DNA from 4 places in the Streptomyces sp. NBC_00557 genome. Region 1 is predicted to be linked to each of the others. Evidence: riboswitches for the same ligand, from Rfam matches in the RefSeq annotation. Region 1 holds a riboswitch; each other region holds the start of a gene.
What was found. A riboswitch is a leader RNA that binds a small molecule or an ion and turns the genes downstream of it on or off. The one in region 1 is predicted to bind cyclic di-AMP.
Positions count from the first base shown of each region.

Region 2: another riboswitch for cyclic di-AMP. It lies ahead of OG956_RS14520 (transglycosylase SLT domain-containing protein); the one in region 1 lies ahead of OG956_RS31410 (C40 family peptidase).
Region 3: another riboswitch for cyclic di-AMP. It lies ahead of OG956_RS18510 (M23 family metallopeptidase); the one in region 1 lies ahead of OG956_RS31410 (C40 family peptidase).
Region 4: another riboswitch for cyclic di-AMP. It lies ahead of OG956_RS21035 (transglycosylase family protein); the one in region 1 lies ahead of OG956_RS31410 (C40 family peptidase).

Region 1 is NZ_CP107796.1:7,110,842-7,113,032, forward strand. It holds gene OG956_RS31405 (ATP-binding protein) at 1-91, shown strand, start outside; gene OG956_RS31410 (C40 family peptidase) at 638-1,111, opposite strand; cyclic di-AMP (ydaO/yuaA leader) riboswitch at 1,115-1,244, opposite strand; gene OG956_RS31415 (hypothetical protein) at 1,707-2,012, opposite strand; gene OG956_RS31420 (ATP-dependent Clp protease proteolytic subunit) at 2,020-2,191, opposite strand, start outside.
Region 2 is NZ_CP107796.1:3,423,213-3,425,403, reverse strand. It holds gene OG956_RS14525 (HAD family hydrolase) at 1-82, shown strand, start outside; gene OG956_RS14520 (transglycosylase SLT domain-containing protein) at 371-859, opposite strand; cyclic di-AMP (ydaO/yuaA leader) riboswitch at 863-1,034, opposite strand; gene OG956_RS14515 (polyprenyl synthetase family protein) at 1,651-2,191, shown strand, end outside.
Region 3 is NZ_CP107796.1:4,303,046-4,305,236, forward strand. It holds gene OG956_RS18500 (dihydrofolate reductase family protein) at 1-752, shown strand, start outside; tRNA gene OG956_RS18505 (tRNA-Met) at 835-908, opposite strand; cyclic di-AMP (ydaO/yuaA leader) riboswitch at 1,197-1,363, shown strand; gene OG956_RS18510 (M23 family metallopeptidase) at 1,373-2,191, shown strand, end outside.
Region 4 is NZ_CP107796.1:4,826,852-4,829,042, forward strand. It holds gene OG956_RS21030 (transglycosylase family protein) at 1-784, shown strand, start outside; cyclic di-AMP (ydaO/yuaA leader) riboswitch at 983-1,155, shown strand; gene OG956_RS21035 (transglycosylase family protein) at 1,160-1,849, shown strand.

The DNA.
Region 1 (2,191 bases):
CGGCAGACTCCGCGTCCGTCCCACTCGTGAGGGCGGCAAGACGGTCTTCATCGAACTCCCCTGGATCCTCCCGGCGGAACGGACCCGCTAGCCGGCCGGCAGGGGCACGGCAGCCCAGCGGGCGGGGCGGGGTGGCGGGGAGGCGTTGCTCCGGGGCGCGGAGAGGGGACGGCGCGTCGAGGGCGCTCATGCCCCGCGTTCATACGGCCCACCCGGCTGCACAGGCCTTCGACAGGGGTACGGCGTTCGTACGGCCCATCGTGGCCGAACGGGCGCGTCTGCAGGGCTCCGGAAGGCGCCCGCGACCGGTGCGGCGTCGCGGCGCACGCCGGGGCGCGGGTCCGTCGGGGCGCGCCGGACGGCGCATCAGGCGCGGTGCCCCGGTGGGCCGGTCGCTACGCCGGCAGACGGGGCGGCCGGGGCGCTGAGGAGCCTCCGCGGCCGGCAGGAGGTCGCGTCGGCCCCGGGCCCGCCCGTGGGCTCCAGGCGGGCACCGGGGTGGCGCCGACGGTGCTCGGAAGCGGCCCTCCTGCTGGAGCCGCTCCTGCGCTACGGCGGGTCGGCCGGCCTGGGCCGGGCCGGGGCAGCCGGCGTCACCCTGCCGGACCGTCGGGCCGGCCCGCCGTGACGGCCCGGGTCAGTTGACCCGGCCGTACCAGACGCTCCTGGTCCAGATCTTCTGCAGCCGCACCACGTCACCGGTCCTCGGTGCGTGCCAGATCTTCCCGTGTCCGGCGTAGATGCCGACGTGGTAGACGTAGGAGCCCGAGTGGAAGAACACCAGGTCGCCGGCCCTGCGGCTGCGGGCGGAGATGTGGTGCGTCCGGTTGTACTGCGCGGCGGCGGTACGCGGCAGGGTCTTGCCCGCCTTCTTGAACGAGTAGAGCGTCAGCCCCGAGCAGTCGAACCTGCGCGGCCCGGTGGCCCCGTACTGGTACGGCGCCCCCTTCTTGGAGGCCGCGATGTGCAGTGCTTTCGTGGCCAGGGTCGCGGCCGAGGCGTCGGTGGCGAGCCCGGGGACCGCGATCGAGCCGCCCACGGCGGCGAGGGTGAGGGCCGAGGCCGTACCGGCCCGGGCCATGAGCGACGGGACACGATTGAGCGCAGTCATGCGCAACCCTTCGTCAGCCGCCTGTGAAGGATGACCTGTCGGATTCGGGCTGGCGAAGTTGCCCGGCCGCGTTGCCGCGGCTTCACCCCAAGGGCTGCTCGGAACCTCCGCCCGGCCGCGGCGCACAGAGGGCTCTGTGACGCGCGGACGGACATCCGTCCCGGCGACCCGTCTTGCTTGGGTCCTCCACTCCTGCCGATCCACTCCTGTCGACCGGTCGTCCGGGCGGCGGCAGGACTCGGCGTCCGCCCGGACCGCCCCGCCGCGGTCGGCGGGGGCTTGTCGTCGGACGGGATCTTCACCCACGCCGGTCCGAAAATCCCAACGCATCCGGGAATTTGTGGCGTTACTCACCACTCGCCCGTTCGGGTGGACCACGTGATGTTCGAGACATCGTCAGATCCCCGACACACCCTCGGACCTGGGGTTAAGCGCCTCTCCGCGCACCCCGGACGGGCGCGGTGCGCAAGTCGGGAGGCCCGGAAAACGATCCGGATATACACCGGTCGGCGGTACGTCGTTCGGGTCGTTTCAACTCCCGTCCGGTCGGCTCCCGTCGACGCCGGGGTCCGGTACGGCCGCGCGGGCGTCCGGATCAGCCGACGCCGTCCGGCGGGAGCGCGACGCGTGCGGTCCGGCGTTCACCGTCCAGCACCCGCAGGGCCCGTGCCAGCGTGTCCCCGTGCAGCTCCGTCTCGCCCCGCTGGTGCATCAGCGCGAGGGCGTCACGCAGCTCTGCGGCCTTGCGCACCAGGGCCTGGGCTGCGCGCAGCCCGCGATAGGTGTCGCCGCCGTGCGCGGGATTGACGCGGCCCAGCAGGTCGGCGGCCTCCAGATAACGGTCGATCAGGTCGCCCTCGGCGCGCGTGAGCGCGGGCAGCGGCGGAAGGTCCGGCAGCATCGGCGGCTCACCTCGCGTCCGGTGCGCCCGGGGTGCCCCGCCGGGCGGGCACGAGGGCGTCCACCAGGCCGTACTCCACCGCGGCGGGGGCGTCCAGCACCAGGTCCCGCTCCAGGTCGCGGCGGACCTGTCCGGCCGTGCGCCCGGTGTGCCGTACCAGCATCTCCTCCGTCAGCGCA
Region 2 (2,191 bases), 3.7 Mb from region 1:
GGCGGTGGCGGACGAGATCACCCTGTCGAACGAGGACGACGGCGTCGCCGTCGCCCTCGAACGACTGTTTCCGGTCCGCTGACCCTCGCGCACCGGACGGACCGGCCGCCGGCACATCGGTACTCGGCCGCCCGGCGAAGGCCGCGCGCGGCCCGCGTGTGCGCGTGTACGCGCGCACGCGCACGCGTGCCGGATGCCCGGCGGCCGCCCGGTACACCCCCGTCCGTCAGGTGCGGGGAACGTGCCGGGCGGCCGGGGTCGGAGCGGCCGCGGCGCCGGCGGCGGCCGGAGTCGCTGGACCGTTCAGGGGCGGGCCCGTGGAGGCGCAGGGGCCCTCAGGGAGTGGGCTGTGGAGGTGTGTGGAGGGCCGTCAGTAGGCGCTGTTGACGTTGTCGATGGACCCGTAGCGGGCGGCGGCGTAGTTGCAGGCCGCGGTGATGTTGGCGACGGGGTCGTACGGGCTGAAGGAGGTGCCGGCCACGTGGTACGCCTTGAACGTGGGATCGATCACCTGGAGCAGGCCCTTGGACGGGATGCCCGCGGCGGCGTTGGAGTCCCACAGGTTGACGGCGTTCGGGTTGCCGGAGGACTCCCGCATGATGTTGCGGTAAATGCCGTCGTAGGTGCCGGGGATGCCCTTCTGGGACATGATCGCGAGCGACTGGCGGATCCAGCCGTCCAGGTTGTTCCGGTACCCGCCGGGGGTGGCGGGGGTCGTGGTGCCGCTGGTGGTGGCCGCGGAGGCGCTGGTGGCGCCGATGAGCGGCAGGGCGAGTACGGCGGCGCCGGTGCCGGCGGCGGCGAGGACGCGGGCGAGGCGGCTGTTGCGGGGTCGGCGGTGCCGAGCGGCTGCAGGCATGGGGACGTTCCTCTCCGACGCCTGCGAGGTGAGCTGTCGGGTTCGGGCGGGGAGGTGCCCGGCCGTGCCCAAAGGAGACACGGCTTCACCCCTAGCCGTACCGGTGCGGTGCCGACCGGTCCGGCGACTTACCTGGGTCCCCCGCTCCTGCCGTACGAATGGTCCGTGGATGGGTGAGCGGGCGGCGGCAGGATTCGGCGTCCGCCCGACGGCCGGGAAGGTATGCGAGAGCACACGCCGGGAACAAGTGTCTGCGTCACATAATGCCCCATTTGGCCTTGATCGATGCCGTGTGGGGTACTTGATCCTTTGCGGTTGCCAAGTCTCAACTCGCCGCCCGGGCAAAGAGGGAGAGGGGTGCGGCGGGTTCCCGCCTGTGAGGCGGCGCGTGACCCAACTCACGAAATAACAAAGTATTCCAAATCCGACATGAGGGATTTGCGTGGATCGGCTGAGTGGCGGAACCCGTGGCATGGTGCCCGTCGTTGTCGTGGTGATCGCGATGTCTGCCGATGCCGTAGGTGATCGCGGCGGCATGGAGGAGGGTGCACGGGGAGGCTCCGCCCGCCTGTCGTTCGCGACAAAGCGGGTGGGTTCCTGTTAAGTCGATGAATGTACGTTTTTACCACTTGATCGAAAACATACCGGTCATGGCCCGGTAGCACCCGGGCTGGACCGGTGGGCGCTATCGGTGATCGAACAGGGACCGGATACGCTGACTTGAGTGATGGCAGCGACCTATCGACAAACCGTGTAATCGCCAGTAGACACCAGCAGACAGGAGACCCCTCGTGACCGTCGTCGGGCCGTTCGGGCTGAGCGTGCGGGACCAGGCTCTGGAAGCCGATGTCCAGGCCGGATTGGCGGCTGTCGAGGAAGGCTTGCTCGAGGCCACCAAGAGCGAGGTCCCGTTCATCACGGAGGCAGCGCAGCACCTCGTACGGGCCGGCGGGAAGCGGTTCCGGCCGCTGCTCGTGATGCTCGCGGCCCAGTTCGGCGACCCCTACGCGCCGGGCGTCGTGCCGTCGGCCGTGGTCGTGGAGCTGACCCACCTGGCCACGCTGTACCACGACGACGTCATGGACGAGGCGGCCGTGCGACGCGGCGTGGACAGCGCCAACACCCGCTGGGGCAACTCCGTCGCGGTCCTCACCGGCGACTTCCTCTTCGCCCGCGCCTCCCAGATCCTCGCCGACCTCGGCCCCGAGGCGGTCCGGGTGCAGGCCCTCGCGTTCGAACGGCTGGTCACCGGCCAGATCCTGGAGACCGCCGGTCCCTCCGACGGCCGCGACCCGGTCGAGCACTACCTCGACGTGCTCGCCGGCAAGACGG
Region 3 (2,191 bases), 2.8 Mb from region 1:
TCCCGCTCGGCCCCGGCCTCGACTGGCGGGCGCTGCTGTCCCACCTGCACGACGTGCGCGGGGTGCGGCGGCTGATGGTCGAGGGCGGCGGCACGGTCCACACCCAGCTGCTGCGGCAGGGCCTCGCCGACGAACTGCAGCTGGTCCTCGCGCCGCTTTTCGTCGGCGACCCGGCCGCGCCCCGCCTGTTCGGGCCCGGCGGCTACCAGGCCGGCCGGCTGCGGCTCACCGAGACCCGCCGTATCGAGGACGTGGTCCTCATGCGGTACGAGCCCACGGCCCCCGGCAGCGGTCCGCTGCCCACCGCCGCCGACCGGCACTGGCTGCGCACCGCCTGCGAGCTGGCCGCGCTGTGCCCGCCCGCGAAGACGGCGTTCAGCGTCGGTGCGCTGGTGGTCGCCGCCGACGGGACGGAACTGGCCCGCGGCCATTCGCGGGAGGGCGGGGACGCGGTGGTCCACGCGGAGGAGGCCGCGCTGGCCAAGGTCGATCCGGCCGACCCGCGCCTGGCCGGCGCCACCGTCTACAGCAGCCTCGAGCCCTGCGCCCGGCGCGCCTCGCGGCCCGCCCCCTGCGCCGAGCTGATCCTTCGCGCGGGGGTACGGCGGGTGGTCACGGCGTGGCAGGAGCCGGACACGTTCGTGCCGGGGGCCGACGGGACCGGGGTGCTGGCCGGCGGGGGCGCGCAGGTGGTCGTCCTGCCGGAGCTGGAGGACCTCGCCAAGGCGCCGAACGCCCACCTGCTGGGGTGAACACTCCGGGCCGGGGAACACCCTGGGCCGGAAAACACCCAGGGCCCGGAAACCAGCTGGTTTCCGGGCCCTGAGCCTTCAGTAGCGGGGACAGGATTTGAACCTGCGACCTCTGGGTTATGAGCCCAGCGAGCTACCGAGCTGCTCCACCCCGCGTCGTTGTGACTCCAGCATACACCAGTCCGAAGGCCGCCCGACGCCATCCCCGGCCGTCCCTCACCAAGAGTGACCGGACGACCGCCGTCCGCATAACATCTGAGACACCATCAAAAACACCGATGCTGCTGTTCGCTGACCAACTCGCCCCTTTTTCCGCAGTCTTGGCCGGTAAGTCCCCGGCCGGAAACCTTAATGATCAAGCCGAACGGCTTGGAAAGTGCCTGTCAGGTCTATTAACGTTCGATAACGCAGCGCGGTCGTCCCAGCCGTCACAAGAGGCGGCTCCGTGCGCACGCGCCGAATCCCGCGAGGGAACCGGGGAACCACCACCTTGGGGTGAATCACGCGGATGCCGTCGTGAACTCGCAGAGTCCACGACCGGTATACGCGCGTAGGAGACCTTCCTGCTCCGAACCCGTCAGCTAACCCGGTAGGCGGAGGAAGGAAAGGAGCACGCCCGAGTGGCGTCCAACCGGCCCGCCCCAGAAGCCCCCTTCATGCCCCAGCAGGCCGAGCCGGAGACCTTCGGCTACGGCGCCTACCGCGCCGAGGAGGGCCCCTGGGAGGAGTGGAACCCCACCGAGGACTCCGTCGCCCCGGTCCGGGGCCGGCACCGGGTCGCCAAGCAGCGCGGCGGCTTCGCGCGCAGCTCCACCGTCCTCGGCGTCGGCGTGATGGCCGCGGTCGGCGCGGGCGGCATGGCCAGCGCCAACACCGGCAAGCCGCCGGTCTCCATCTCCCTGCCGGACCTGGACTCCGTCGAGCACATCTTCGGCGACTCCTCCTCCGCTCCCGAGGCCGCCGCCACCGGGCTCAGCAAGGTCGGCACCACCACCGACAGCGCCGAGACCGGCAACGCGGGCGAGGCGCTGCGCAACCGGATCATGGCCCAGGCCGAGCAGCAGCGGGGCCAGGCCGACAGCAAGGCCACCACCGCCGCGCTCGCCGCCGCCGAGAAGCAGACCGCCGACGCGGCCGCCAAGGCGGAGAAGGAGGCCGCCGCCAAGGCCGCCGCCGCCAAGGAGAAGGCGGAGGCCGACGCCGAGAAGGCCGCCGAGGCCAAGCGGCTGGCCGAGCTGGCCAAGCAGTACACGCTGCCGGTCGTGTCGTACACGATCACCGGCACCTTCGGACAGCCCGGCGCGATGTGGTCGTCCGGCTACCACACCGGTCTCGACTTCGCCGCCCCCACCGGCACCCTCATCAAGGCCGTCCACAGCGGCACGGTCACCGAGGCGGGCTGGGCCGGCGCCTACGGCTACCGCACCGTCCTGACCCTG
Region 4 (2,191 bases), 2.3 Mb from region 1:
GAGCGCCGACCAGGCCAGCCGCAACCAGCAGATCGCCGTCGCCGAGAAGATCCTCGCCGACCAGGGCACCGCGCCGTGGGCCATGTGCGCGCTGACCGCCGGGCTGACCTCCCACTCCGGTTCGCTCGACGTCGACACGGGCGTCGGCGGCTCCGGTGGCAGCGGCGGTTCGGACGGCGCCTCCGGCTCGGCGGACGGCTCCAGTTCGTCCGGTCTGCCTGATTCGTCCTCCAATGGCTCCGGTTCGGGCCGGGCGTCCGGCTCCGACTCCTCCGGCTCCGGCACCTCCAGCCCCTCCCCGGACGCGAGCAGCACGCCCGCCCCGGGCGACGCCACCGGCACCCCGGGCACGGCCGACTCCACCGGAGCCGGCACCCCCAAGTCGGACAAATCTCATGAGTCCGGCGCACAGGACACCGGAAGTTCGCGGGGGAGTGCCGGTCCCTCCAGCGACACGCCGGGTGCCGACATGCCGGACAATTACCAGCAGAGTGCCGGTTCTTGGAGCCTGGTCGACACCGGAGCGCTCAGCAGTGGCGGACGTCACCGTGGCGCAAGTGCGGACGAAAGTGTGACAAACGGTCAGAAGTCCTCGTCGTCCGGCCGTCACGCCGGCCGCGGGCCGGACACGTACACCGTCCGCGAGGGCGACACCCTCGCCTCCATCGCCGACTCGCTCGGCGTCGACGGCGGCTGGCGCGCGCTCTATGAGAGCAACAAGAAGGTCATCGGCGCCGACCCCGACGACATCGCCGCCGGTCAGACCCTGAAAACCGACGGATAAAACGGCGCTGGCCAGGGCTAGTTGACGCCCCACTTGATCACGCAATGTCCGATTTGGAGAAAGTGTGGGATGAGTCTCAGAAGCCCTGATCGTCTTTGAAATTCGGCCGACGGCGTGTCTACGGTCAGGACCGCTCGTCACCACGAGCCCCGGCAGTCGCAACGCCGAATCCTGCCAGCGGTTGCCCGGGAACAGTCGTCGCGTCAAGCGCCGTAGGCAGGAGCGGGGGACCCAAGGTAAGTGCCGCGCCGAGCAGTTGCTGCCCGGCCGGCTAGGGGTGAAGCCGCACCTCGCGCAAGCGGGAGTGCGGCCGGGCAACTCAACCGGCCCGAACCCGACAGCTCACCTCGCAGGCGTCGGTGAGGGGATCGATCCATGCTGTTTTCCGCCAAGGGCAAGCACCGCCGCCCGTCCAAGGCCGTCCGTGCCGTCGCGCTCGCCGGTGTCACCGGCGCCGCCGTCGCCGCCCCGCTGATGGCCGCGGGCAACGCCTCCGCCGCCACCGCCTCCCAGTGGGACGCCGTCGCCCAGTGCGAGTCCGGTGGGAACTGGTCCATCAACACGGGCAACGGCTTCTACGGCGGCCTGCAGTTCACCAACTCCACCTGGGCCGCTTACGGCGGCACCGCCTACGCCCCGCGCGCCGACCTGGCCACCAAGGCCCAGCAGATCGCCGTCGCCGAGAAGGTCCTCGCGGGCCAGGGCAAGGGCGCCTGGCCGGTCTGCGGCACCGGCCTGAGCAGCACGCCGTACAACGGCTCCGCCCCCGCCGCCTCCACGAAGTCGTCGTCGAGCGGCACCGTCACCCGCTCCACCGGCAAGCAGGCCGCCACCCGCTCCACCACGCGCACGGCCCCGTCGGCGAGCAAGACCGTCACCACCCCGACCGGCGCCAAGGTCAAGAAGGGTGACGGCGAGTACAAGGTGGTCAAGGGCGACACCCTCAGCTCCATCGCCGCGAAGCACGGCGTGCAGGGCGGCTGGCAGAAGCTGTTCCAGCTGAACAAGGACATCGTCAAGAACGCCGACCTGATCTACCCGGGCCAGCAGCTGCACCTCAAGTGACGGCCGGCGCCTGACGCCCGGCTCCGATCCGGCCCACAGCGCCCTCACAGCCGCCGCCCCCCAACGGGAGGCCTCGTGAGGGCCACCCCCCGTCCCCACGGGCTCCCCGCCCCGGCGCGTGTTCCCCCGTACGCGCCGGGGCGGGGCTTTTCTTTGCCCGGCCGTCTTCTGGTGTTCCCTCGCACCCCCCTTTGTTCCGGCGGTGAACAATAGGTACCGTCTGCGTGTCCCTCCCGTCCACGGGACGGTCGGTCGGTGGCCGGCGCCCCGGGGACGGTTAGGCTCTAGTCGCACGGCGCGGCCGCAAGGCACACGCCCCGCACTTCCAGCGTCACATCCCAA